3 regions of the Pantoea sp. AS142 genome follow, and region 3 is predicted to be linked to each of the others. Evidence: predicted binding sites of a transcription regulator. Region 3 holds the regulator's gene; each other region holds the start of a gene.
The links. The regulator LexA, encoded in region 3, represses DNA repair genes until DNA is damaged. The targets are predictions, from matches to a motif close to TNCTGTATGTACATACAGNA.
Positions count from the first base shown of each region.

Region 1: the regulator LexA is predicted to act here: its motif matches at 7,316-7,335, upstream of uvrB (excinuclease ABC subunit UvrB).
Region 2: the regulator LexA is predicted to act here: its motif matches at 7,327-7,346, upstream of WFO64_RS02505 (DNA translocase FtsK 4TM domain-containing protein).

Region 1 is NZ_JBBCMO010000001.1:338,850-348,642, forward strand. It holds gene WFO64_RS01745 (kinase inhibitor) at 137-613, opposite strand; gene bioA (adenosylmethionine--8-amino-7-oxononanoate transaminase) at 689-1,993, opposite strand; gene bioB (biotin synthase BioB) at 2,080-3,111, shown strand; gene bioF (8-amino-7-oxononanoate synthase) at 3,111-4,262, shown strand; gene bioC (malonyl-ACP O-methyltransferase BioC) at 4,246-5,001, shown strand; gene bioD (dethiobiotin synthase) at 4,998-5,669, shown strand; gene WFO64_RS01775 (ABC transporter ATP-binding protein) at 5,819-6,541, opposite strand; gene uvrB (excinuclease ABC subunit UvrB) at 7,412-9,433, shown strand; gene WFO64_RS01785 (gluconeogenesis factor YvcK family protein) at 9,417-9,793, opposite strand, start outside.
Region 2 is NZ_JBBCMO010000001.1:493,924-503,716, forward strand. It holds gene clpA (ATP-dependent Clp protease ATP-binding subunit ClpA) at 1-285, shown strand, start outside; gene infA (translation initiation factor IF-1) at 372-590, opposite strand; gene aat (leucyl/phenylalanyl-tRNA--protein transferase) at 935-1,627, opposite strand; gene cydC (heme ABC transporter ATP-binding protein/permease CydC) at 1,661-3,391, opposite strand; gene cydD (heme ABC transporter permease/ATP-binding protein CydD) at 3,391-5,160, opposite strand; gene trxB (thioredoxin-disulfide reductase) at 5,304-6,272, opposite strand; gene lrp (leucine-responsive transcriptional regulator Lrp) at 6,794-7,288, shown strand; gene WFO64_RS02505 (DNA translocase FtsK 4TM domain-containing protein) at 7,407-9,793, shown strand, end outside.
Region 3 is NZ_JBBCMO010000004.1:274,817-284,609, forward strand. It holds gene WFO64_RS10710 (conjugal transfer protein TraF) at 1-1,001, opposite strand, end outside; gene zur (zinc uptake transcriptional repressor Zur) at 1,452-1,973, shown strand; gene WFO64_RS10720 (CsbD family protein) at 2,027-2,239, opposite strand; gene dinF (MATE family efflux transporter DinF) at 2,396-3,718, opposite strand; gene lexA (transcriptional repressor LexA) at 3,819-4,433, opposite strand; gene WFO64_RS10735 (diacylglycerol kinase) at 4,539-4,907, opposite strand; gene plsB (glycerol-3-phosphate 1-O-acyltransferase PlsB) at 5,036-7,459, shown strand; gene ubiA (4-hydroxybenzoate octaprenyltransferase) at 7,717-8,601, opposite strand; gene ubiC (chorismate lyase) at 8,612-9,124, opposite strand; gene psiE (phosphate-starvation-inducible protein PsiE) at 9,211-9,621, opposite strand; gene WFO64_RS10760 (UTRA domain-containing protein) at 9,693-9,793, opposite strand, start outside.

The DNA.
Region 1 (9,793 bases), on a different contig from region 3:
TTCAAAAACGCTTCCGGCGTTTTTGTCCCTGGGCGCGGGACACTTTCCTCCTCTGACGCTGTTCCCTGTGATTTGAGCTAATGCGTTGCTGCCAGGTCACCCAGCCCTGGGTTTGTCAGCAGTCTGGCGTGCGGAATTACTGATAATTCACGGTCAGCGAGGCGTTCGCCAGGATGTGGAAATGCACATTAAAGCCGACCATTGCGCCACTGGCGCCTTCATCCACCTCAATCGCCTCCACATCCAGTGCATGCACGGTGAAAATGTAGCGATGGGTTTCGCCCGGTGGCGGAGCCGCGCCACCGTAGCCCGCCTGACCGAAATCGGTACGGGTCTGGACAGCGCCTGCTGGCAGCGACGCTTTGCCGGAACCGGCACCCTGCGGCAGCGACGTGGTGCTGGCCGGAATGTTCGCCACCACCCAGTGCCACCAGCCGGAACCGGTCGGGGCATCAGGATCGTAGCAGGTCACCACAAAACTTTTGGTGCCTTCTGGTGCCGCTTCCCAGGCCAGATGGGGAGAGATATTCTCGCCCTGATAACCCATGCCGTTGAAAACATGCTTTTCTGGCATCTTCTCGCCGTCATTAAAATCCTGACTAAAAACGCGCATCACATCTCCTTAATTGCCGATGAATAGCTTTTCATCATAACCAAAAGCGTCGTCAGTGCCAGCGGTCAGCCCGCCTCAGGCGGCAAAATGTTGAGAATGCGCCAGTGCGCCAGCAATCGCCTGCACCAGTTTGCTTAGCGCCTGGGGCGTGATGATGTAGGGCGGCATCAGGTAGATCAGCCGGCCAAAAGGCCGAATCCAGACGCCCTGTTCCACAAAGAACTGCTGCAGCGCCGCCATGTTGACCATCTGATGGGTTTCCACCACGCCAATCGCACCCAGCACGCGCACATCGGCCACCTGCGGTGCCGCCCGCAGCGGCAGCAGCTCAGCACGCAGTTGCTGTTCGATCGCGGGCACCTGACGCTGCCAGTGACCTTCCCCCAGCATACTCAGGCTCTCCGCCGCCACCGCACAGGCCAGCGGATTGCCCATAAAGGTCGGGCCATGCATAAAACAGCCCGCCGCACTGCGGCTAATGGTATCCGCGACCTCGCGGGTGGTCAGGGTTGCCGCTAGCGTCATCATGCCGCCGGTCAACGCTTTACCGACGCAAAGAATATCCGGGGTGATGCCTGCGTGTTCACAGGCAAAGAGTCTGCCGGTTCGGCCAAAGCCGCTGGCAATCTCATCCGCTATCAGCAGCACGCCATAGTGGTCGCACGCCTCCCGTACCTGCTGCAGATAGCGTGGATGGTAGAAACGCATGCCGCCCGCACCCTGCACAATCGGCTCCAGAATCACCGCCGCCAGTTGATGGTGATGCTTGTCAATCTGTCGGGCGAAATCATCGAAATCATGGCTATCCCACTCATCATCGAAGCCACAGGCCGGGGCCGCCGCGAAATGGTGCTCGGGCAGATAGCCGCGCCACAGGCTGTGCATTGAGTTCTCAGGATCGCACACCGACATTGCTGCAAAGGTATCGCCGTGATAGCCGCGTTTCAGCGTCAGAAACTGCTGGCGTGTCTCGCCACGACCCAGCCAGTATTGCAGCGCCATCTTCATCGACACTTCCACTGCCACCGAGCCGGAATCGGCCAGGAAGACGCACTCCAGCGCCTCGGGCGTCATTGCCACCAACTGACGGCAGAGCGCCACCGCCGCCGGATGGGTAATGCCGCCGAACATCACGTGCGACATCTGCGTGACCTGCTCTGTCAGCACCCGGTTCAGGCGCGGATGGTTGTAGCCGTGGATCGCCGCCCACCATGAGGACATCCCATCCACCAGCTCACGGCCATCGGCCAGTTTCAGCTGAAAACCCTGAGCGGCAACCACGGGATAGCAGGGCAGCGGATCCTGCATGGAGGTATAGGGATGCCAGATATGCTGGCGGTCAAAATGGCGATCTTCTGAGGAGAAAACGGGGAGAGTCATCGGAGTTGTAAACCAAAATAAAAAAATATAGTTTACAAGTATACCCCTGCTTTTCGTCGGGATGACACCCTTTTCTGGAGTAAGTAATGGCTCAACGCTGGACAATTGCACAGGCGCAAGCGCTGTTTGATCACCCTTTTCTTGAACTGATGTTTAAAGCACAGCAGGTGCATCGTCAGCACTTCGATCCGCGCCAGGTGCAGGTCAGTACGCTACTGTCGATTAAAACCGGCGCCTGCCCGGAAGATTGTAAATACTGCCCGCAGAGTGCGCGCTACAAGACCGGCCTGGAGTCGGAACGGTTGATGGAAGTGGAGGAGGTGCTGACCTCCGCGCGTCAGGCCAAAGCCGCCGGTTCAACCCGTTTCTGCATGGGTGCCGCCTGGAAAAATCCTCACGAGCGCGACATGCCTTATCTGGAAAAGATGGTCGAAGGCGTGAAGGCGATGGGCATGGAAACCTGCATGACGCTCGGTACCCTCAGCGAACAACAGGCGCAGCGACTGGCGGGTGCAGGTCTCGATTTCTACAACCATAACCTGGACACCTCACCGGAATTCTATGGCTCCATCATTACCACCCGCAGCTATCAGGAACGGCTGGATACATTGGGCAAAGTGCGTGACGCCGGGATCAAAGTCTGTTCCGGTGGGATTGTCGGCCTGGGCGAAACCGTAAACGACCGCGCCGGTCTGCTGGTGCAGTTAGCCAATCTGCCGACGCCACCGGAGAGCGTGCCGATCAATATGCTGGTCAAGGTGAAGGGCACGCCGCTGGCTGATAACGATGACGTCGAACCGTTCGATTTTATCCGCACCATCGCGGTGGCGCGCATCATGATGCCAACCTCACATGTGCGCCTCTCAGCGGGCCGCGAACAGATGAGTGAGCAAACCCAGGCGATGTGCTTTATGGCCGGGGCAAACTCGATTTTCTACGGCTGCAAACTGCTGACCACGCCAAATCCGGAAGAGGATAACGATCGGGTGCTGTTTCGCAAACTGGGGCTGAATCCGGAAGCTGTTCACACCCAACACGGCGATGAGCAGCAGGCGCAGCAACTCAGCGAGCAGCTATTCCATGCCGACACTGAACAGTTCTACAACGCGGCGCTGTAATGAGCTGGCAGCAACGTATCCAGCAGTCGCTGGCGCAGCGCCGTGCGGCCGATGGCTGGCGGCAGCGTCGGGTCATTGATCAGCAATCGACCCGCACACTGCAGAGTGGCGGCCGGGGTTATCTCCACTTCTCCAGTAATGATTATCTCGGCTTAACCCGGCATCCGGCGGTGATCGCCGGCTGGCAACAAGGCGCGACGCTGGCGGGGGCGGGGGCGGGTGCTTCGGGACATGTCACCGGCTATCACCGTCAGCACGCCGATCTTGAAGTGCAGCTTGCCGACTGGCTTGGCTACGACCGTGCGCTGCTGTTTATCTCCGGCTTTGCGGCTAATCAGGCGGTGATTCATCTGCTGGGCGAGAAAAACGATCGTATCCTGGCCGATAAACTCAGCCATGCCTCGCTGCTCGACGCTGCCAGCCATAGCCCGGCGCAACTGCGACGTTTCAGCCACAACGCACCGGAGAGCCTGGCGGCGCGGCTCGCCTCATCCTGCGAGGGCGAAACGCTGGTGGTGACAGAGGGAATTTTTAGCATGGATGGCGACAGTGCGCCGCTGGCCGCTCTGGCGCAACAGACGCGGCAGGCTGAGGGCTGGCTGCTGGTGGATGATGCGCACGGCATCGGCGTGGTGGGTGAGCAGGGGCGCGGCAGCTGCTGGCAGCAGGGCGTTAAACCGGAACTGCTGGTGGTCACCTTTGGCAAAGCCTTTGGCGTCAGTGGCGCGGCGCTGCTCTGCGACGCGGCTACCGCTGACTATTTCCTGCAGTTCAGCCGGCATCTGATCTACTCCACCGCGATGCCCGCGGCGCAGGCCACCGCGCTGCAGGCGGCGCTGCACGAGGTCCGGCAGGGCGATGGGTTGCGCCAGCAACTGCAGCAGAACATCCAGCATTTCCGGCGCGGCGCGGCCTCGCTGCCGTGGCAGTTGATGGACTCCGCCAGCGCGATTCAGCCGCTGCTGGTAGGCGAAAATGGTGATGCGATGGTGCTATCTCAGCGGCTGGCTGAGGCAGGCTGCTGGGTTAGTGCGATACGGCCACCCACCGTACCGCCGGGGACAGCCCGGCTGCGCATCACCCTGACCGCGGTGCATCGCCCTGAAGATATCGATCTGCTACTGGAGGCGCTGCATGACGCTGCGGGTTGACAAGCAGGCCGTAGCACGCGCTTTTGGCCGGGCGGCCTGCCATTACGATGCCCATGCTGCGCTGCAACGCCTCAGCGGCGATGCCTTGCTGGCACAGGCACCCGTGCACAGCGGTCTTCAACTGCTGGATGCCGGCTGCGGCACCGGCTGGTACAGCAGGCTGTGGCGTGAGCGGGGCAAACAGGTCACGGCACTGGATCTCTCTTTGCAGATGCTGCAACAGGCACGGGCCAACAACGTGGCGCAGCACTATCTGGCGGGTGACATCGACGCGCTGCCGCTGGCGGATAACACGATTGATCTGGTGTGGAGCAACCTGGCGGTGCAGTGGAGTGAGGATCTGCCTCGTGCGCTGGGCCAGTTCCGTCGCGTGCTGCGTCCCACGGGCACGCTGCTGTTTTCTACGCTGGGCGATGGTTCGCTGCACGAGGTTCATGAAGCCTGGTCTCATCTGGATGCATTACCCCACGCTAACCGCTTTCTCAGCGAGCCGCAGATTGCGGCAGCCTGCCACGCACAGCAATTGCGCTGCACGTCAGAGTGGGTGACCCTGCATTTTCCCGATGCGCTCAGCGCCATGCGTTCCCTGAAGGGGATTGGTGCGACCCATCTGCACGAGGGGCGCGAAGGGCAGGTCCTGACCCGGCCACGGCTTAACCAGTTAGAGGCTCACTGGCCGCGCGATCGGCACGGCTATCGCCTGAGTTACCATTTAATTTATGGAGTAAGTGCATCATGAAACGCTTGTTTATCACCGGTACCGACACCGAAGTCGGTAAAACTGTGGCCAGCGGCGCACTGTTGCAGGCGGCGGCTGCCGCAGGCTATCGCTGTGCGGGCTATAAACCGGTTGCTTCGGGCTGTGAGATGACGGCAGAAGGCATTCGCAACAGTGATGCGCTCGCGCTGCAGCGCTACAGCAGCGTGCCGTTAAGTTATCAGCGGGTCAATCCGCTGGCGTTTAGCGAACCGACGTCGCCGCATATCGTCAGCGCTGAAGAGGGCAGGCCGATCACGCATCTGGCACTGTCGGCAGGTCTGGCCGCGCTGGAGCCGCTGGCAGACTGGATTCTGGTAGAGGGCGCAGGCGGCTGGTACACCCCGCTGTCAGAGACGCACACCTTTGCGGACTGGGTTGTCAGCGAGCAGTTGCCGGTGATTCTGGTGGTGGGCATTAAGCTCGGCTGCATTAACCACGCCATGCTCACTGCAGAGGCGGTGCGTGCGTGCGGCCTGCCGCTAATAGGCTGGATTGCCAACACCGTTGAGCCACCAGGCAAACGTTATCAGGAATATCTCTCCAGCCTCAGACAGCGACTGCCTGCACCCTGCCTTGGCACAATTCCCTATCTCACCGATGCGACGCAGCAGGCGTCTTGTGGTCACTACCTGACGCTGCCTGAGTAAGCGCCTGGCCAACAGGCTATTTTATTTGTCAGTCTGAACCTGGGCGGTGCTCACAATCCTCACGTACTACCTGTACGTTTCGGTTGTTCCACGCTGTCCATGTCCAGACTGGCTGCAACCATTACGTCTGCCGGGCCAGGCTCTGAGCATCAGGCGACCGTCAGCCATTTATCGACGGTGTGGTCATCGAGCTGTTCCATGCTGCCCTGCGCCACATTGCGGCCGCGATGCAGCAGCAGGAAATAGTCCGCCACGCGACGGATCAGCGACAGGCGCTGCTCCAGCAGCAGGATGGTCAGCCCGTAGTCGAGGTTAAGCCGGCGGATAAGGTTACCCATCTCTTCTTCCAGCCACGGCGACATCCCGTCGGTGGGTTCATCCAGAATCAGCAGTTTAGGCTGCAGCACCAGCGCACGCGCCAGGGCCAGCTGTTGCTGTTGATCGATAGGCAGATCGCCGCTGCGCTGCTGGCGCAGTGAGTAGAGCGCCGGGAACAGGTCGAACACCATTTCTGGAATAGCGCGATGGCGCTCACGCTGGCTGGCGCCCGCCAGCAGTGCAATCAGCAGATTATCTTCCACACTCATCTGGGTAAAAATATGGCGACCCTGAGGCACATAGCCAATCCCCATCTGCGCCCGCTGTTCAGCCGGTTGGAGCAGCAGATCTTCCGGCGGTGAGCCATCCTCTTTCCAGGATATTGAGCCGCTGTTAATCGGTAGTCTGCCCATGATGCAGTTCACCAGCGTAGTTTTACCCATGCCAGGACGGCCCAGAATGCCGGTGCAGGTGCCAGGCGACAGATCCAGGTCCACATCCCACAGAATATGGTTTTGGCCGTAAAATTGATTTACCGAACGTAAACTCAGCATCTGACATTCTCCTTCCCGATCATTAGCCTGATTGCTTCCGCTCTCTGTCGTCTGGCAAACAAGTCATCAGCAACGGCAGCCTCGCCATTGCAGCACAGTGCGCGTTGAGCGCGGTGACGCTAATGAGTATTGCAATTCCCAGGCCAGATCTAAAAACGGACCTGTTTCCTGCTGCAGTGCTCTGTTTCAGGGTCAAAAGGTGAGCAAAACTTATCAATTCCCTGCGGTGGTCACGCGGTTGCACTTTTGCAGTGCTTCAGGGTGATGTTTCTGGTGCAGCCGTGCTGTGACGAGGCAGGGAGTCTGATTAAGAATGGTAGTCTGAGCCGTGAAAATAGGTGTGATGTCACCGATGACAGTTTAAAAATGCAGAATAATCCGTCAGCAGCCGATGCGAAAATTAACGCAAAAAAAAATATTTTCACCGTGTCGGGAGGGCAGGGAAAAATTATACACAGCTGATGGCGGCAGGGCTGCCATCAGTTATCCACCATTCCTGTGGATAACCTTGTGCATTAGGTAATGAAAACCAGTTGGAAGCGAGGAAATACGCGGCCTGGTAACATAATGACGAGAATCTGGCCTTAAGGTCTTAATTCAATAAAATCAGCTTGTTATCAAAAAACAAGCCTGAGAATTATCTGTCAGGTAACCGAACTGTAATTTTGTGACGTTCTATTGACAAATGTTAAATCAGATCCCGGCCTGGGGATAACATTGCGCAATACACTTTGCAGCACGTTTGTCACCCTGCAGGCGTTAACATTGCACCAATACTGTTTTTATATCCAGTGTTATTTTCTGGCAAAATCACCATAGCAGAGTAAAATAAGTGCCTGCCCGCCGACTTCTCCAGCAGGAACTGCATTCATGAGTAAAGCCTTTAAATTGAACTCCGCCTTTAAACCTTCGGGCGATCAGCCTGAGGCGATCCGTCGCCTGGAAGAAGGGCTGGAGGATGGACTGGCCCATCAGACCCTATTAGGCGTAACCGGCTCCGGTAAGACCTTTACCGTCGCCAACGTGATTGCCGACCTTAACCGTCCGACCATGGTGCTGGCACCAAATAAGACGCTGGCCGCCCAGCTCTATGGCGAGATGAAAGCGTTTTTCCCGGAAAACGCTGTCGAGTTTTTCGTCTCTTACTACGACTACTATCAGCCGGAAGCCTATGTGCCGAGCTCCGACACCTTTATCGAAAAAGATGCGTCGGTGAACGAACACATCGAACAGATGCGTCTGTCGGCCACCAAGGCGCTGCTGGAGCGGCGCGATGTCATTGTAGTGGCATCGGTTTCTGCTATTTACGGTCTGGGCGATCCCGATCTCTATCTGAAAATGATGCTGCACCTGACTCGCGGCATGATTATCGACCAGCGCAGTATTCTGCGCCGCCTGTCGGAGTTGCAGTACACCCGAAATGATCAGGCGTTCCAGCGCGGCACCTTCCGGGTGCGTGGTGAAGTGATCGATATCTTCCCGGCGGAGTCAGACGATATTGCGCTGCGCGTCGAGTTGTTTGATGAAGAGGTGGAGCGCTTGTCGCTGTTTGACCCATTGACGGGCCAGATCGATTCGGTGGTGCCGCGCTTTACCATCTACCCCAAGACGCACTACGTCACGCCGCGTGAGCGTATTCTCCAGGCGATGGAAGACATTAAAGTTGAGCTGGCTGACCGCCGGCGGGTGCTGCTGGAGAACAATAAGCTGCTGGAAGAGCAGCGCATTACCCAGCGTACCCAGTTTGACCTGGAGATGATGAGTGAACTGGGTTACTGCTCCGGCATTGAGAACTACTCACGCTACCTCTCCGGACGCGGGCCGGGCGAAGCGCCACCGACGCTGTTTGACTATCTGCCCGCCGATGGCCTGCTGGTGGTGGATGAATCGCACGTGACCATTCCGCAAATTGGCGGCATGTACAAAGGCGACCGGGCGCGTAAAGAGACGCTGGTGGAGTATGGTTTTCGTCTGCCGTCGGCGCTGGATAACCGCCCGATGAAGTTTGAAGAGTTTGAGGCGCTGGCACCGCAGACCATCTATGTCTCGGCGACGCCAGGCAAATATGAGCTGGAAAAATCGGGCGACGAAGTGATCGATCAGGTGGTGCGTCCTACCGGCCTGCTGGACCCGATCATCGACGTGCGTCCGGTCGGCACTCAGGTCGACGATCTGCTGTCCGAAATCCGCCAGCGCGTGGCCATCAACGAGCGTGTGCTGGTGACGGTGCTGACTAAACGCATGGCGGAGGATCTCACCGAATATCTGGCGGAGCATGGCGAGAAGGTGCGTTATCTGCACTCCGATATCGACACGGTGGAGCGCATGGAGATTATCCGCGACTTACGTTTGGGTGAGTTTGATGTGCTGGTAGGCATTAACTTACTGCGTGAGGGTCTGGATATGCCGGAAGTGTCGCTGGTGGCGATTCTCGATGCGGATAAAGAGGGCTTCCTGCGTTCAGAACGATCGCTGATTCAGACCATTGGCCGTGCGGCGCGTAACATCAACGGTAAAGCGATTCTTTACGGCGATAAAATTACGCCGTCGATGGCGCGCGCCATTGAAGAGACTGAGCGCCGCCGCGAGAAACAGCAACTGCATAACGAACAGAATGGCATTGTGCCGCAGGGCCTGAATAAAAAGATCACCGATATTCTGGAACTGGGCAAAAACGTGGTGAAAACCCGCGGCAAAGCGAAACCGGCACGTCCTGGCGAAGCCCAGGCACAGGCCGACTTCCAGTTGTTAACGCCGCAGGCCTTGCAGAAGAAAATTCACGAGCTGGAAGGGCAGATGCAGCAGCATGCGCAGAACCTGGAGTTTGAACAGGCGGCAAGCGTGCGCGATCAGCTGCACGAGCTGCGCACGCTGTTTATTGCTGCATCGTAGTGCCGTTAAAGCCCTGAATGGCGTGTTCCAGCGCCACCCGTAGCAGCTGGCGGTCGTGACGATATTTAATGTCGGCGGCCTCCAGCGGTTCACGGACAATCAGCCGGTTTTCAATGCCACGGGTATCTACGGCCGGGCTGACGACTAAAGCATCAATCACTCGCTTGCCGATATACCGCTCCATCATCTGAAGCTTGTCGGCCACCGAGAGACTGGCGGCGGCGGGACTGAGCTCACGACCCAGATTGCCGATGAACACCATGGTGGCAGGCGTGCGACGCAATGCCTGTGCCATCTCTTCCATCAGCAGAATCGGCATAAGGCTGGTGTAAAAGCTGCCGGGTCCAATCAGGATCAGAT
Region 2 (9,793 bases), on a different contig from region 3:
ATTGTCGAGTTGCAGGCGCAGCTGGATGCTAAAGGCGTGTCGCTGGAAGTCAGTGATGACGCACGCGACTGGCTTGCTGAGAAAGGTTATGACAAAGCGATGGGCGCACGTCCGATGGCGCGTACCGTTCAGGACAGCCTTAAGAAACCGTTAGCCAATGAACTGTTGTTTGGTTCGCTGGTGGATGGCGGCTCGGTGTCAGTCGCTCTGGATCGTGAGAAAGGTGAACTGACTTATCACTTCCTGAGCGCTGAAAAACGTAAAACTGAAGGCACGGTGCATTAATCACTTGCTGCAGACGAGAAAAAGGCCGGATTAATATCCGGCCTTTTTTTTCGCTGCAATATTCAGAGCGATGAGATTACTGCAAATTAGCGACTACGGAAGACAATGCGGCCTTTGCTCAGGTCGTACGGGGTCAACTCAACGGTCACTTTGTCGCCCGTCAGGATGCGGATATAGTTTTTGCGCATTTTACCGGAGATATGAGCAGTAACCACGTGTCCGTTCTCAAGTTCTACGCGGAACATGGTGTTAGGTAACGTATCCAGTACGGTACCTTGCATTTCAATATTGTCTTCTTTGGCCATCGAATCCTCTGGGTGTACTACCTTTCAATTGAACCGGCAAGATAATGCCCAATTCAACGATTTATGTAAAGAACCGTCGGCGATTTTGCCAACGCTTTGCCGGGGTGCACGCCAATCGCGCGCATCCGGTAAAATTAGGGTGTTTATGTGACGTCTGCGGGGGATTAGCGGGCTAAGAATCTGTATCAACCGGTTATACGCGCACGATTGAAAACAGTTCCGAGAGTGCGTTGAGATTCCCAGCCTGGCAATTCCGGCTCGTTATTGCGAAGCGCGAACGACATACCAAACTCGACTATTATACCACTTATACGCCTTTATGTGTGCAAAACATCTCTGTTCGACTAAAAAAGGGTTTGTGTCTGCCAGCAGCCATCGCTGACCGGCTGGCATGCAAGGCTTTGTACATATTGCAGATAGTCAGTGCGTGGGATCTCGTGCGCGCCCAGAGAAGCAGTATGGGGGTTAAGTACCTGACAATCCACCACCCGTCCCTGATGCCTCATGAAATGCTGACAAAACACTAAAAGTGCGGTTTTTGAGGCATTCTGCTGACTGCTGAACATCGATTCGCCGCAGAAGATCTGTCCCATCGCCAGACCATACATCCCCCCCACCAATTGATGCTCGTCCCACACCTCAATAGAGTGGGCGTGGCCCAGTTCATACAATCGTAACCAGGCGCGCTTCATTTCAAAGGTGATCCAGGTGCCTTCCTCGCGACCACTGGCACAGCCCTTGATCACCTCGGCAAACGACTCATTCATCGTCACCCGGTAGGGTGAGCGATTATGGAAACGCTTCATGCTACGGCTGAGATGAAACTGCTCAGACAACAGTACCGCACGAGGATCGGGCGACCACCAGAGAATCGGATCGCCAGGCGAAAACCACGGAAAGATGCCGCGTTGATAAGCATGAAGTAATCGGGCAGGGGAGAGATCACCCCCCATGGCCAGCAGGCCGTTTGGCTCACGCAGCGCCATCTCAGGTGGCGGAAATTGCAGAGATTCCCGTGACAGTTGTACCAGTCTCATCGCGTTATGTTACTCATCAGCATTTCGCTATGACTATAGCGCAATCCGCTGCCGGAAACGCCAGTAGCGACCCGCTTTTGAGATTAATTCGGCATGGCTACCCTGTTCAACGATCACGCCGTTATCCATCACACAGATGCGATCCATTTGGTCCAGGCCGTTGAGTCGATGGGTAACCATGATCACGGTCTTTCCGGCGGTCAGGCGCTGCAGTAGAGTAAGAATATGCTGCTCGGTGGTGGCATCCAGCCCTTCGGTTGGTTCATCCAGCAACCAGAGATCGCCGTCATGCAGTAATGCTCGCGCCAGCGCCAGCCGACGTAATTCGCCACCTGAAAGTGGGCGACCGCCTTCCCCCATCCAGGCGTTTAATCCTTCCTGGTTCTCAAGCAGGCGCTGCAGGCCGACATCGTTCAGCACGCGGGTGAGTTGCGCGTCGCTGGCATCGGGGCAGGCCAGCAGTAAGTTGTCGCGCAGGCTCTGACTGAAGAGGTGAACCCGCTGAGTCACTACGCTGATGCGCTGGCGCAACGCCGGCTCTGACCATGCGGCAATCGGCAGATCATTCAGGCTGATAACACCGTGCTGGCCATCCCAGCCACGGGTTAACAGCGCCAGCAGAGTCGATTTTCCGCAGCCGGTTGGCCCCAGCAGCGCAATGTGTTCACCACCCGCTACTTTAAGGGTACAGCGGTTTAACACCTTATCCGGACGGTCGGGATAGCTAAAGTCGAGCTGATCGATATTGACTGTGAGACTACCTGGTCGGGCGTCTGACTGGGTCGGAAAGGTGAAAGCGGGTGACTGGTCAATAATGTCATTGACCCGCTGAGCGGCGGTCATCACCTGCGACATGGGCAGAAAGGCACCCGCAACTGGCGCCAGCGCCTCGAATGCTGCCAGTGCGCAGAACACCACCAGCGCAATCAGCGCGCCCGGTAACTGTTGTTCGCTGAGTGTCGCGGCACTGAGCCAGAGCAGGAGTGTTACCGTTACGCCGCTGATCATAAGTAGCAAACTTTGTGCTGCGGCGTGCAAACGCTGTTGCTGACTCTGTGCCTGCTGCCAGCGCTGTTCATCTTCATCAAGGTGCTGACGCCAGCCCTGTGATGCACCGTACAAAGTAAGTTCAGCCTGAGCCGCCAGCCACTGCATCAGCTGTAAGCGCCAGCGGGCGCGACCACGAGAAATTGCGATGCCTGCAGACGCGCCCAGAAGATAAAACAGCGCCGGCATCAGTATCAGCGTAACCAGCATGATGCCACCCAGCATCAATGCCAACTGAACATCGATGAAGCTCATCCCGAGGGTAACCACGATAATCACCACAAATGCGCCCATCAATGGCGAGATAACGCGCAGATAGAGATGATCCAGCGTATCGACATCGGCCACAAAGCGGTTCAACAGATCTGCCTGCCGGAACCGCGAAAGCTGGCCCGGCGAAAGTGCCATCAGGCGGCTGAACGTGTGGACACGCAGATGCTGAAGTACTCTGAAAGTCGCATCGTGGCTTACCAGGCGTTCAGCATAGCGTGCCGCGGTGCGAATGATGGCTGCGCCACGCACGCCTGCCGCAGGCAGCATATAGTTGAAGGTATAGAGGCCGGCTACGCCTGCCACTGACGAGGCGGCCAGAAACCAGCCGGAAAGGGTCAGCAGGCTGACGCTGGCCAGTAGGGTAACAATCGCCAGCACGATGCCCAGCGTCAGGCGAAAAGGGTGACGCAGCCAGAGACAAAGAAAGGGACGCAAGGCGGACATCAGTGGATCTCCTGTTGACGATGCTTCAGCATCTCACTGAAGGCACCCGGCTGTTGTGTCAGCTGCTGCCAGTTACCCTGTTGAACCAACTTACCGGCTTCCATAACCCAGAGGGTCTGCCAGCGGCTCAGTGTATCAATCTGATGAGTAATCATCAGCGTGGTCTGGCGGGCTGCCGCCTGGTTTAACGCCAGCATCACATGACGTTCGCTGAGCGCATCCAGGCTGGCTGCAGGTTCATCGAGCAACAAAAAGTGTGAGGATTTATAGAGTGCGCGCGCGACCGCAACCCGCTGCGCCTGACCCACCGACAGTTGATTACCACCATTGCCAGGCTGGGTCTCAATGCCCTGGGGCAGACGAGGCAGGAACTCATTAATCCCGCACGACTCCAGCAGTGCCGCAAAGCGATACCCATCCCAGGCCGCATTCATCACGATGTTGTCGCGCAATGTGGCGGCCGGTAACAGCGGATTCTGTCCTACCCAGCTAAGCTGCTGATGCCAGTCAGTCCGCCTGATATCGCGTAGTTCAACGCCATTCACTTTCAGCGAGCCCTGATAAGGCAGAAAACCGAGAAGAGCGTTCATCAGGGCAGTTTTACCGGCCCCGCTTTGACCGACCAACGCAATTTGCTCGCCAGCGGCAACAGTAAAGGTGAGCGGGCCGCACAATATCTTGCCATCGGGTGCGCAGACGCACAGATCGTCGGCGACAAGCGCGATTGAGCGATCAGCAGTGAAAGGCAACCGTCCTTCCTGCGGCGCGGCAGCAGGCGTAGCCTGCATAAAAGTTTCAAGGGCATCGGCACCGCCCACAGCCTGTGCTTTGGCATGATAAAAAGCGCCGAGATCGCGTAGCGGCTGAAAAAACTCTGGGGCGAGGATCAGCACCAGGAAGCCAGCAAACAACGTTACGCCCTGGCCGTAATCACCGAAATGCAACTCTCCCAGATAGGAGAAGCCAAAGTAGACGGCCACCACGGCAATGGCCAACGAGGCGAAAAACTCCAGTACGGCGGAGGAGAGAAAAGCTAAGCGCAGCACTTCCATGGTGCGCTGGCGAAAATCGGTGGCGGCAGTGGCAACAGCCTGCTGTTCTGCTACGCCACGATGAAACAGGCGCAGCGTCTCTCTGCCGCGCAGACGGTCGAGAAAGTTACCGCTCAGACGGGCCAGCGCCAGGAAGTTTCGGCGGTTGGCCTCTGCCGCACCCATCCCCACTAGCGCCATAAATAACGGAATCAAGGGCGCGGTGGCAAACAGGATCAGGCCAGCCGTCCAGTTCAGCGGAAAAATAGTCAGCAGAATGCCGCCAGGGATCAGCACCGCCAGGGTCATCTGCGGCAAGTAACGAGCGTAATATTCCTGCATCTCTTCAATCTGCTCCAGTAGCAGGGTTGCCCAGCTACCGGCTGGTTTTCCCTGAATCCACGCCGGGCCCAGTTCAGATAATCGGTCTAAGACCTGCTGACGTAAAGCCTGACGAATAGCCTGCCCGGCACGATAACCGGTCAGTTCGCGGGCATAGTTAATCAGGGCGCGCAGTATAAAGCAGAGCAGTAACAGCATTATGTTGACCGTCAGGGTTTCTCGTGGCTGCTGGTCAATAATCAGTGCCTGAAGCAGCGAGGCCAGAAGACCCGCCTGGGCAATGATGAGTAGTGCACTTGCCATGCCCAGCAGCGTGTTGAGTCGCAACCAGTGACCGGCGAAACGACGTTGCTGACGAAGCCAGCGGGTAAGATGCTGCTGCCGAGATTTGTCCATGCGAGACCATGATAAATGTCGATGACGGGTAAAAATGGAAAGACAATTCCATCTCTTCAGGCGCAAGAATCTAGCATGAGGGCAATAAAAAAGGCGACTGAAAAACCGTCGCCTGGAACATTTAAGATCAAAGGGTTAACATCTTACTTATCGTTTTTAACCAGTCCGTCAAGAAAACGCTCAGCGTCTAACGCGGCCATGCAGCCGGTGCCCGCAGAGGTGATTGCCTGACGATAGATATGGTCCATCACATCGCCTGCCGCAAAGACGCCAGGGATGCTGGTCTGAGTGGCGTTGCCATGCAGACCTGACTGAACTTTGATATACCCATTCTCCAGTGCCAGCTGACCCTCGAAAACAGCCGTATTCGGGCTATGTCCGATAGCAACAAAGAGACCCGCCACTTCCAGCGCTTCTGTCTCATCACTGTTCTGAGCAGAACGCAGTGTCAAACCGGTAACGCCCATCTGATTGCCCACGACTTCTTCCAGCGTGCGATGGGTATGCAGCACGATATTGCCATTGCGCACTTTTTCCATCAGGCGGTCGATCAGAATCTTCTCTGCACGGAAGCTGTCACGACGGTGAATAAGGTGCACTTCAGCTGCAATGTTCGCCAGATAGAGCGCCTCTTCTACGGCAGTGTTGCCCCCGCCAATCACCGCGACTTTCTGGTTGCGATAGAAGAAGCCGTCACAGGTTGCGCAGGCGGAGACGCCTTTGCCTTTGAATGCCTCTTCGGATGGCAGACCCAGGTAGCGTGCTGACGCACCGGTTGCGATGATCAGTGCATCTGCCGTGTATTCGCCGCTGTCGCCAGTGAGGCGGAACGGGCGGTTCTGCAGGTCGACGGTATGGATGTGATCAAAAATGATCTCAGTATTGAATTTTTCAGCATGCTCGTGCATGCGTTCCATCAGTGATGGACCCGTCAGATCGTGCGGGTCGCCCGGCCAATTCTCAACCTCAGTGGTAGTGGTCAGCTGCCCGCCTTTTTCCAGACCGGTAATCAGCACCGGGTTCAGGTTGGCGCGTGCAGCATAAACGGCGGCGGTATAACCCGCTGGGCCGGAGCCCAGAATGAGTAATTTACTGTGTTTGGCCGTACTCATGCGTTCCTCAGTTTCATTCGGCTGACATAGCCTGAGATTGTAGGGAATATCCAGCGACAATGACAAGGCTTCGCCAACTTTGTTAACGATTGCTGTAAATGGCGTAGACGATGAGCAACGGTTTTTGCAGGGTCCGTGCGCCAAAAGGGGGCAAAAATCGGGTTTAATTGGTGCAATAATGGAAAATAACCCATTTAAAAACAGATACCCAGCGGTGTGTCTGGCATCTTGTCCTGAATTTTGTGATTTTACTTTGACAATCGCCTGCGCTTTTGCGAAAACATTATCAGAAGCGAGTAACATTTATCGGAACAAAGCAGGTTTTCCCAGGCTGTTTTGCACGTAACGCCGAATAAAAGCAGCCTGATATGGATAATGACGCATGATGTGGACAGACAACATGCGTCATATCGATAGGTATCACAACACAGGCTCTGTTAGCTCACTTCAGAAATGCCCCGAACAATGAGCGTTTTCAGGGCGTGGCAGGTAAAGGGAAGGAATTAAGAGAGACAATAATAATGGTAGACAATAAGAAACGCCCCGGGAAAGACCTCGACAGAATTGACAGAAATATTCTGAATGAACTTCAGAAAGATGGTCGCATTTCAAACGTAGAGCTTTCCAAACGCGTAGGCTTATCGCCTACGCCATGTCTTGAGCGCGTGCGTCGTCTCGAACGTCAGGGATTTATTCTTGGCTACACCGCGCAGTTGAATCCGCATTATCTGGATGCGTCTCTGCTGGTTTTTGTTGAGATTACTCTGAATCGTGGTGCGCCAGATGTGTTTGAGCAATTTAACGCCGCAGTCCAAAAACTTGAGGAAACTCAAGAGTGTCACCTCGTTTCCGGCGATTTCGACTACCTGCTGAAAACGCGCGTACCAGATATGTCTGCCTACCGTAAGCTGCTGGGTGAAACCCTGTTGCGCCTGCCGGGCGTAAACGACACACGAACTTATGTTGTGATGGAAGAGGTCAAACAGAGTAATCGGCTGGTGATCAAAACTCGCTGATGCGGGGCAGGTGCAAAACCTGTGAGATTTCGGTACACTCCTGTGAATTCATACAGGATCAGCGTCGGGCTCGCCCGACGCTGTTGCTTCTTACTTTACAGGCACCTGGAGAGTCCTCTTGAGCCAGGAATATACAGAAGATAAAGACGTTTCGTTACAATCGCTGAGCAGTGGACGTCGTCTGCTGGAAGCGTTGCTTATTCTGGTGGTGCTGTTTGCCATCTACCTGATGGTTTCTCTGGTCAGTTTTAACCCTTCCGACCCGAGCTGGTCGCAAACGGCCTGGCATGAACCTATCCACAATATCGGCGGTAGCGTCGGTGCCTGGCTGGCTGACACCTTACTCTTCATCTTTGGTGTGATGGCGTATGCCATTCCGCCAGTCATCCTGGGTTTGTGCTGGATTGCTTTTGGTCAACGCGACAGCCAGGACTATTTTGACTACTTTGCCGTCGGGCTGCGCTTAATTGGCGTCCTCGCGCTGGTGGTGACGACTTGTGGTATGGCGGCGCTGAATGCTGATGATATCTGGTACTTCGCCTCGGGCGGTGTGATTGGCAGCCTGGTCAGTAATGCTATTGCACCCTGGTTCAGTCCGGCTGGCGGCACGCTGATGCTACTCTGCGTATGGGCGGCGGGTATTACTCTTTACACCGGCTGGTCATGGCTCACCATTGCAGAAAGAATTGGTGGTGTGGTTATGGGCGTACTGACGTTTGCCAGCAACCGCTCACGTCACGATGAACCCTGGCAGGAAGAGGATGACGAGCGGGATACGCGTGAATACGCGGATGTCCCTGAGTTGCATGCTGCGGAACAGGATGATGATGTGCTGCTTTCTGCCCCACGTGCAGCTGCTGAGTCTACGCCGTCACAGCCGGATCCACTGCTGGCTAAAGCTGCAGCAGCAACCAGTGCGGCGGTAGCGGCAACTGCGGAAGCCGCAGAGGTGACAATCGCGCCGGCAGCCACGGTGACGCCTGTACCTGCACAAACTGCTGCAGATACCGCGTCGTCTCCTGCCGCGTCAGCGGCATCAATGCCAGCATCGCTGTCTGCAGAACCTGCGTCCGCGTCCGCACAGAGCGGGTTTGCACCGCATAGTGTGTCAACTGCGCCGAATGTGACGCAGAGTGCTTCTGCGCCCCCGACTTCACCTCCGCTTTATCACTTTGAAATGCCAGACGAAGCGTCGGCTATGTCGTCGTCCAGTGCTTACGACGATGACGAACCTAAAATGGGTAACTGGCAAGACACGCCAACTATCCCTGCGCCTTCTGCAGCAGCGGCAGCCGTTGCTGCAACAGCAACTCAGGTGACAACACGTACTGCGCCTGTTTTCGATTTAGCGCCTGAAACCCATCTCAATCCGCAGGTTAAACAAGGTATCGGACCGGCGCTGCCACGTCCTAACCCGGTAAAACTGCCTACCCGCCGTGAGCTGGCCTCTTATGGCATTAAGTTGCCCTCACAGCGTATGGCTGAAGAGAAAGCGAAAACGGAAGAGATCGGGACTGCTCAGGCTGGTTCTATTTCCACTGCACCTGAGGCTGAAGAGGCGCTGCAGCAGGCTGAACTGCGTCAGGCCTTCCAGTCTGAACAGCAGCAGCGTTACGGCACCCGTTGGCAGCAGGATGACGAAGATGAACAGGATGCGCAGCAGCAGGACGCACTGGCGCGTCAATTCGCCGAGCAGCAACAGCAGCGCTATGAACCGGAAGTGAAGAAAGAGCCGGTACTCAATATTGATACCTCATCAGCCTTTGATTTTTCACCGATGAAAGATCTGGTGGATGACGGTCCTACGGAACCGCTGTTTACCATTGCGGCTACGCCTGAACCGGAAGCGCCTGCCATTTCAAACGAAACCTGGCAGCAGGTGAGTGAGGTCTCAACACCGCAGGCACCGGCTCAGATTCCTGCACCTGCCCGTTTTGCCCCGGCTGAACCTGCTTATACTGCGCCGGCAGCGTCGCCTGAGCCTCGATATGCTCCGCCTCCGACAACCTCTGCGCCGGCAGCGTCGCCTGAGCCTCGATATGCTCCGCCTCCGACAACCTCTGCGCCCGCTTATGGCGCGCCAGCGGATCCTCAGGCTCCGGCTTATTCTGCACCAGATTATGGCACGCCAGCGGCAGCGCCAGTTCAGCCGGTTGAAGAAGCGCAACCTTCACTGCATGATAGCCTTATTCATCCGTTCCTTATGCGCCATGAGCAGCCGCTGGAGAAACCGTCCACGCCACTGCCTTCGCTGGATCTGCTGACAGCGCCTCCAGCTGAAGAAGAGCCGGTTGATATGTTCTCGCTGGAGCAGACTGCTCGTCTGGTGGAGTCTCGTTTGGGCGATTATCGCGTGAAAGCCGAAGTGGTCGGCATCTCGCCCGGCCCGGTCATAACCCGATTTGAACTCGACCTTGCACCGGGCGTGAAAGCGGCGCGTATCTCCAACCTGTCGCGCGATTTGGCGCGTTCACTGTCGACGGTAGCGGTTCGTGTGGTTGAAGT
Region 3 (9,793 bases):
AGATCCACATCGCCGGTCACGGTAAACGGACCTTTATCCCAGGCCAGACCGGTAGTGACCAGCGGACGAATCTGGTAGGTATCGCGGAAACCATTGACCTCTCTGGTCTGCAGATCGCGCGAAACCAGGTTCTGTCCGGTCACGCCCAGCGTCCAGTTTTCAGCAAAGGTGGTCGCCAGGCCGGCATCAACGTTAAAGCCGGTATCAGTGCTGCGATACTGGTTGTTATTGATGTCACTTTTGTCGTAGTTGTAGATGCTGGCGGTGTAGTTATAGAGCCAGGTTTTCTGTACTTTCGGTGTAACGCCTACTGATACCGGCTGACCGGCGATGGTGAACTCATGCGCCACCGCAACACCATAATCGGTGACCAGCGCCGCTAAGCCATTCGCGCTGGAGCGCAGGTTATTTTGATCGCCCGGACGAGGAAGCACTGTGCCGTTAGCCACACCGCGCAGATAGTCGATATCGCTCTGGACCACATTGGCACGCACGTGCGCTGAACCATAGGCTTTGGTGATAAAGGCGAAAGGCAGCGTCTCGTTAGGGATCGTGACGGCCAGGGCAAGCCCGGCGTTACCGTCCGCTTTGTTGCCGCGCAAATCACTTAGTTGGTTGGCGACATCGCCTGAGGCGGCGCGCACTTCGGGATAACCACGCAGATAATCAGCGAAGGTTAAATTGCCGAGCACATCGCGGTAGCGATCTACGGTATCGGTGATGTCATCGACTTTGTCGATCAGATGATCTTTATCGGTGAGCTGAACACCGGCTGATGGAAAAATAATGCTGACATTATCGTCGGGTTTAGCGCGCGTCATTAATGCCGGGTTGGCCAGCACTGCGGAGCCATAAAGAGAAGATGCCACGCCGGTGCCGCCCATGGCGTCATTGCGTGCATCATACCAGGTCCCCGCCGCTATGGCGGAAGAAGAAAGGAAAAGCGCGGTCGCTACAGCGGAGTAGATCAGCGCTGAACGTTGAGCGGATTTTTTCACCATTTGCCTGCCATCACCTGAGAAATTGTCATTGAAACATTCAACGACTGAATAGTTTATTAGCCCTATTGTGAACGTTGGCTAACGCGTTATTGCTGTGAATTCAAAGGAAACAGTGTCTTAATTCAAAGGATTGGACGTTTTCCAATCAAAAATTCGTTGTAATTGTTCAAGCTGCGTCGGGATATTTCAAATAATACCAGAATTTTCTTAAGTCTTTCTGAACATTACTTCTTAACTCAGTGAGATGCAAAGCAAAATGTCAACAAATTCCGCTTCAGGTAAATGCAGGATGGATCTGATTTATCGTCAGATTTGAGATAAAAGATGGCTTCAATGCGAATTATGCTGCTTTATCAGGCAAATAGTGCTTTTTTTTCAGACGAAAACCAACCTCAGCGCCGCGAAACTTTGTGTGATAAAATAACATCACTTATTCAGCGGAGAATTTTCATGACAAACATGACGTCGCAGCAAATTTTGATTCAGGCCGAAAAAATGTGCCTGCAGCGCGGTGTGCGTCTGACTTCGCAGCGGGCTGAAGTGTTACGCCTGATGGCCGAAGAACCCGGCTCGATCAGTGCCTACGATCTGCTGGATCAACTTCGCGTCAGCGAACCGCAGGCCAAGCCCCCGACTGTTTATCGGGCGCTCGATTTCCTTCTGGAACAGGGTTTCATTCATCGGGTGGAATCCAACAATAGCTACGTTATGTGTCACCATTTTGAGGCACCAGCACATACGTCGGTGATGCTGGTGTGTGACCGCTGTGCCGCCGTTACGGAAAAGCAGGCGCAGGGTGTAGAGAAGATTATCGCGACACTGGCGCATGAAGCGCAGTTTGCTTTACGCCACAGTGTGATTGAAGCGCATGGTTTATGTGAAAATTGTGTAGCGGTTGAAGCCTGTACGCATCATGAAAGTTGCGAACATGACCATCAGCATGAGGGTAAAAAGCGGGGAAAACGCGGCTAATCCGCACATCCTTGTGCGGTTCCGGTGAGGGCGCACCGGAACATACTGGCTGATTACCAGCGGTGATCTTTGTTATGACCTTCCCAGTCCGTTACTTCACGCTCTGCTTCATCTTTCGCATAGCCATAACGCTCCTGGATTTTCCCGACCAGTTGATCACGTTTACCTTCGATAACCTGCATATCATCATCGGTCAGCTTGCCCCATTTCTCTTTCATTTTGCCTTTGAACTGCTTCCAGTTGCCGCTGGCTTCGTCTTTATTCATGGCAGACCTCCAATCCTCGGGTTTAATGATTATCTTGCTACTTAACAAAATAACGGTATAAAGCGCTGGCTAACTGCGCTGGATAGAGTTAATTGTAGTATCCAATTTCACACCCATAGAATAATACAGAATAATCCGTATCAGTCTGCAGCAGCATCAGGCATCAAACCAGCTGTTCTGACGCCAGTGCTTACGCCAGATAAGCCACAGCGACAGGCCGCGCAGCGCCAGGAAAACCGTTACCGCCAGCCACAGACCGTGGTTACCCAGTAGCGGTACGCTGAGCAGCGTCAGAAAGTATCCTGCCGCTGCCACGACCATGCTATTGCGCATCTCGCGTCCGCGCGTCGCCCCAATGAACATCCCGTCCAGCAGATAACACCAGACGCCGATCAGCGGCATGATCATCTGCCAGACCAGATAGCGATCAGCTGTCTGCTGGAGTGACTGAAGAGAGGTCAGTAGGGTAACGATCTGCGGGCCACAAATGGCATAGACCAGCGAGAAAAACAGCGCCACTACTACCGCCTGACGACAGGCAGAGTGCCAGACGCGCAGCAGTTTGCTGCCATCATTTGCGCCATGCGCTTCGCCCGCAAAAGCCTCAACCGCGTAGGCAAACCCATCAAGCGCGTAGGCGGTAAAAGTAATGAACATCAGTAATACCGCGTTAACCGCCACCACATCCGGACCCAGCCGTGCGCCCAGCATGGTCAGCGAGGCGAAACAAAGCTGCAGCATCAAAGAACGCAGCATAATATCCCGGTTCAATCGCAGCAGCCGGCCGCTGTCAACGCGCCAGCTTTGCTTCAGCAGGCTGAGGGTAATACCGCGCAGTTTTAATACCCGGCAGACCATGATGCTGCCGACACCCAGCGTGATGTACTCCGCCAGCGCCGTAGCGGTTGCCGCGCCTGCGACACCCCACTGCAGACCCATTACCAGCCAGAGATCGAGCACGATATTAACCAGATTGCCCACCACCAGCAGGATTACTGGCGCGCGCGCATACTGCACGCCCAGCAGCCAGCCCAGAATAACCAGGTTTGCCAGCGTAGCAGGCGCACTGAGCCAGCGAATCTGAATAAACAGCGCCGCCTGTTCAAGTACATCGGGGTTGCCGCCAACCAGATGGGAGGCCAGCTGAATAATCGGATAACGCAAAGCGATGAAGAGTACGCCCGCCAGTAGCGCAATAATCAGCGGCTGGATCAGCGCGCGTGCCAGCGCCGTTTTATCACCGGCGCCAAATGCCTGCGCCGTAAGGCCAGTGGTACTCATCCGCAGAAAAAGCAGCAGCATAAAGAGGAAACTGGTCACCGTGGTCCCGACCGCAACCCCGCCAAGATAGACAGGGCTGTCGAGATGACCAATAACCGCAGTATCGACCACCCCCAGTAAGGGAACGGTGATATTTGAAAGGATCATTGGCAGCGCAAGCTGCCAGAGATTTTTATCGGTTGCCGTGATGAAGCCCATTCGCCGTTCCGTGCTCAGTGTCGCTGCGCAAAAGAGGCAGCGACAAAATTAGGGCAGACAGAATAGCATCAGAGAAGACGAATGCACGCTGGCATAAGAATCAGAGCCACTCGCCGTTGCGTACCACACCAACGGCCAGACCCTCGATGGTCAGTGATTGCGCACGGGTATCAACCACAATCGGGTCAAAATCACTGTTTTCAGGCAACAGATGAACGATAGCGCCCTGTTTTTTCCAGCGTTTAACGGTGACTTCATCATCGATGCGGGCAACCACAACCTGGCCGTTACGCACATCCTGGGTTTTATGCACCGCAAGCAGATCGCCATCCATAATCCCGATATCTTTCATCGACATTCCGCTGACACGCAGCAGGAAGTCAGCCGAAGGCTTAAACAGGCCCGGATCGACCTTGTAGTGGGTTTCAATATGTTCCTGCGCCATGATCGGCTCACCGGCAGCAACCCGGCCAATCAGCGGTAGCCCTTCTGAGGCTTCTTCTTCCATTAACAGACGAATGCCGCGCGATGCACCGGAAACAATCTCAATGACGCCTTTGCGCGCCAGCGCTTTCAGATGCTCTTCTGCCGCATTCGGCGAGCGGAAGCCAAGCTGCGCGGCAATCTCTGCCCGCGTAGGCGGCATGCCCGTTGAAGAAATATGGTCGCGAATCAGGTCATAGACCTGCTGCTGCCTGCTGGTTAATGCTTTCATCCCGCCCCCTGGTTGTTTATACAGTCGCTGTGAGTATATACAGGTATTGGCGAAATGGAAACCGATTGTCAGGGAAAACGCGTCCTCAGACGCGTTGTGGAAGGCTTATCGCAAATGTGTCCAGAGCAGCGCGATCCAGACAAAGAGAGCCAGTAAGATGCTGATCAGTACCGCCGCCGAGCCCATGTCTTTTGCCCGGCCCGCCAGCGGATGATGTTCCTGACCGATGCGATCGACCACCGCTTCAATGGCGCTATTGAGGATTTCGACAATGACCACCAGCACCACCGACCCAATCATGAGGATGCGGGAGACCACATCGACATCCAGCCAGCACGCAATAATAATAGCGGCCAGCGCGGCCAGTGCTTCCTGGCGAAACGCCGCTTCATGTTGCCAGGCGGCACGCAGTCCCTGCCAGGAGTAACCTGCGGCTTTTACTATTCTGATAAGTCCGGTGGCATTATTTGCCATGATGTGGGAACCCTTTCATCGGATTGACGTCAATGTCTGGGCTGCGTGCAATTGGCACCACCACAGATCTTCGCTGCGCTTTCTGGTATGCTTGCGGCGCTTTGCTAACAAGAGGCTTCATGTTGTCTATGTCAGGTTGGCGTAAACTCTATTACAAATTGCTTAATTTACCACTCTCCTTTTTGGTAAAAAGTAAGGCCATTCCGGCCGATCCCGTGTCTGAACATGGTCTGGATCCGACCCGACCTATTATGTATGTGTTGCCTTACGATTCGAAGGCTGACTTACTAACTTTACGCGCACAGTGCCTGCGGCATCATCTGCCCGACCCGCTCACGCCGCTGGAGATTGATGGTTCACTGCTGCCACGCCACGTGTTTATCCACGATGGTCCTCGCGTATTTCCCTATTTTGTGCCCAGCGTTGAATCAGTGAAAATCTTTCACGATTACCTCGACCTGCATCGCAATAATCCTACGCTGGATATTCAGATGCTGCCGGTCACCGTGATGTTTGGCCGCGCACCAGGACGTGAAGTTCAGGGCGAAGCAACGCCACACCTGCGGGTGTTGAACGGGGTGCAGAAGTTCTTTGCGGTAATCTGGCATGGGCGAGACAGTTTTGTCCGCTTCTCGCCTACCGTGTCGCTACGCCGCATGGCAACGGAACATGGTACGGATAAGTCGATCGCTCAGAAGCTGGCCCGCGTGGCACGCATCCATTTTGCCCGTCAGAGAATGGCAGCGATTGGCCCGCGTTTGCCGGCACGTCAGGATCTGTTTAATCGTCTGCTGCAATCCAAAGCGATTGAAAAAGCAGTTGAAGATGAAGCACGCAGCAAAAAAATCTCTCATGAGAAAGCGCAGCAGAATGCCGTCGAGATGATGGAGGAGATTGCCGCAAACTTCTCCTACGAAGCGATTCGCGTCACCGACCGTGTGATGGGCTGGCTCTGGAGTCGTCTCTATCAGGGCATCAACGTCAATGGCGGCGAAAAAGTTCGCCAGCTGGCGCAGGATGGCCACGAAATTGTCTATGTGCCGTGCCATCGCAGCCACATGGATTATCTGCTGCTCTCCTATGTGCTCTATCATCAGGGGCTGGTGCCGCCGCACATCGCAGCCGGTATCAATCTCAACTTCTGGCCAGCTGGCCCGATTTTCCGTCGCCTGGGCGCTTTCTTTATTCGTCGTACCTTTAAAGGCAACAAGCTCTATGCCACGGTGTTCCGCGAATATCTCGGTGAGCTGTTCACCCGGGGCTATTCGGTTGAGTACTTTGTCGAAGGAGGCCGTTCACGTACCGGGCGCCTGCTGGATCCTAAAACCGGCACGTTAGCCATGACGCTTCAGGCGATGCTGCGCGGCGGAAATCGCCCGATCACGCTGGTGCCGATCTACATCGGCTATGAGCACGTGATGGAAGTGGGCACTTACGCCAAAGAATTGCGCGGCGCGGCTAAAGAGAAAGAGGGCTTCATGCAGATGGTGCGCGGCTTACGCAAGCTGCGCAATCTCGGACAAGGTTACGTAAACTTTGGTGAACCCCTGCCGCTGGTCAACTATCTCAACAAGCGGGTACCGGAATGGCGCGACGCGATCGATCCGATTGAGCCGCAGCGTCCAAACTGGTTAACGCCGACCGTCAATGATATCGCCGCCAGCCTGATGGTGCGGATCAATGAAGCGGGCGCAGCCAACGCCATGAACCTCTGTGTCACAGCGCTGCTTGCGTCACGTCAGCGCTCACTAACCCGTGAACAGCTGATTGAACAACTGGAGTGCTATACCCAGTTGCTGCGCAATGTGCCTTATTCGCCCAATGCGACCGTACCCGATCTCTCAGCGGAAGCGCTGCTGGATCACGCTATGGGTATGAATAAGTTTGAGAGTGAAAAGGATAGTATTGGCGACATCATCATTCTGCCGCGTGAGCAGGCGGTGCTGATGACCTACTATCGCAACAATATTCATCACATGCTTGTGATGCCGGCGCTGATTGCCGCCATTGTTCAGCAGCATCAGACGCTGAGCGAAGCTGAACTGCTGCGCCAGGTGAGCCTGATTTACCCGATGCTGAAGAGTGAGCTTTTTCTGCGCTGGCAGACTGATGAACTGCCACAACTGCTGACTGAACTGAGTCAGGAGCTGGCGCGTCAGGGCCTGATTTCGCTCGAAGCGGGTGAGTTGCGCTTTACCGCTGCGCGCTATCGCACGCTACAACTGCTGGCAGCCGGTGTGCGTGAAACGTTGCAGCGCTATGCCATTACGTTCTCCATCCTCAGTGCCAAGCCGACGATTAACCGTGGCACGCTTGAGAAAGAGAGCCGGACCCTGGCACAGCGTTTGTCGGTGCTGCACGGTATTAATGCACCGGAGTTCTTCGACAAAGCGGTTTTTACCTCGCTGGTGCTGACACTGCGCAATGAAGGGTATATCAGCGACAGCGGTGATGCCGATGTCGCGCAGACCCTGGCGACCTGGCACATTCTGGCTGATCTGGTCACCAGTGATGTCCGCATGACAATTGAAACTGCTGTGGCTCACGACTGAGATCAGTACTCAGTAAAAAGGCGACCTCATGAGGTCGCCTTTTTTATGTCTGAAACTGCCGTTCCAGGTGGATCTGATAGCAATAGATAAACTCAACACGCAGGGAACACGGGCAGGAGGAAAGCGTCCCGCGCCACGAAAGCCGCAGGCCGAGCGTGCCAGGGAAGGCGGCCTTTGCGTCTTTCCGATCTGGCCGTGTTTCCTGCGCATACTCGATCTGACCGCTAAACAAGTCTTTTTGCGCCTGAAACTCTCTGTCAGAACAGCTGGCTGAATGGCGGCGTATTCATCAGTACGCCAAGAAACAGCACCATCCCGACATAGTTGTTGTTCAGGAAAGCCTGGAAACAGGGCTGGCGTTCGCGCCCGGCGATCAGCTTCTGCTGATAAACAAACAGCGCAGCAGCCAGCAACAGTGTCCAGTAGAAGGCGCTATTCAGATGCAGCATCATGCCTACCAGCGCCATCAGCAGCAGGGTCACCAGTTGCAGCAGGCCAATGATCAGCTTATCGAAGCGACCAAATAAAATTGCGGTCGACTTCACCCCAATTTTGAGATCATCATCCCGATCTACCATCGCATACTGGGTGTCATAAGCGACCGTCCAGCAGATGTTAGCGATAAATATCAGCCAGCAAACCAAAGGTAAGGACTCACTAACTGCGGACCATGCCATGGGAATCGCCCAGCCAAACGCGGCACCCAACACCACCTGCGGCAGATGGGTATAGCGCTTCATAAAGGGATAAACCCAAGCCAGCGCCAGCCCCACCACGGAGAGCATGATCGTCATCAGGTTCATGGTCAGCACCAGCGCAAAAGCCACCAGTGCCAGTATCACGAACAGCAGCTTAGCCTCTTTTGCACTCACCGCACCGCTGGCCAGTGGCCGATGCTTCGTGCGCTCGACATGACCATCTACTTTGCGATCGGCGTAGTCATTGATGACACAACCGGCCGCACGCATCACGATGACGCCGGCAACAAACACCGCCAGCACCGGCAGCGGCGGGATTGCCATGTCAGCCAGCCATAATGCCCAGAGCGTTGGCCACAGCAGCAGCAGCGTGCCAATCGGTTTATCGATGCGCATCAGGCGAGTATAGGCCCGCCATTTATTCATACTTAAGCTATTTTGCACCACAGCCCTCTCAGACCAGATCGCGATAGAGCGGCGATGCCGGTAAAAACAGTTCCGTCAGCAGCAGCGGTTTGCCGGAGAGACGCAGGCGTGAACGCCGTCCCCACAATCCCTCCACCTGCCCCGGTTCAATAAAATCGCGGGTCAGCGTCGAAGAGGAGAAGAGATAGCGACCCAGAGGACGGGTTCCCAGCTGTTGCAGCATCGCTTCTGGCCCGTTGAGCGTGCTTTCCGGCACCAGCGTGCGGCCAGCCAGCCAGGGCTGATCGTCGCCGAACAGCAGCACTTCCCTCAGCCAGAAGCGTTCATCGTCTGGCAACAACCCCTTTTCACCATTCAATTCGCTGGCGTCAATAAAGCCTTCACGCAGCGGCTGCACTGTAACCCGCTGACAATGCTGTTCAAAACGGCGCGTCATTGAATCTTCCTCCATTAGCCAGTCGAGCAATGGTGGCGCAAGCGATGCCTGCGACGGAGAAAGCCAGTTGAGCGCACGTAATAAGCTGAGCGCGTCTTGCGACATAGCACCACTCCCAATCATTTTCAGGTCGGTAGTTTAGCGCAGAGACGCGATGCGAACACCTGCCGTCGTGAAAGACGGCAAGAGGATTACTCGCGTTTCAGCCGGTTGCTGTTTGCCAGCCACAGGGTGACCACCAGAATCAGAATCGCCGAAGAGTAGCAAAGCGTATCGAAGGGATTTTTATGGTCGACGATAATCAGGCGGATAATTGCCGTGATACCGATATAGACAAAATAGCGCAGCGGAAAGTGATAGCCAGACTGAAAATACTTAACAATCAAAGCAATAAATTCAAAGTAGAGGAAATAGATGACTATTCCCTCAATCAACAGATAGGAGGATGCCTGTTCGCCGGTGTTAAACAGCACGTTTGCCAGATGGATAGTTTCTTTGCCTAAAAAGACAACCAGGATGATTGCCAGACTCAGCAGACCCAGATTCAGCACCCATTGCAGTACCGTTGCAAGGTGGCGGGCCAAAGGATTTTTGTCACTCATGTTGCACCTTAGAAAAGGAGTTATTAGCGCGCGGTATCATGCGCGAGTGTGACGCAAATCACAATAACTCATCAGGCCTCCACATCCACACAGAGCGCATCGTAACGCCAGTATTCACAGTCGCAATCAATCACCTCTTTTTGCTGATTGCGATTGATGCGGGTGATCAGCA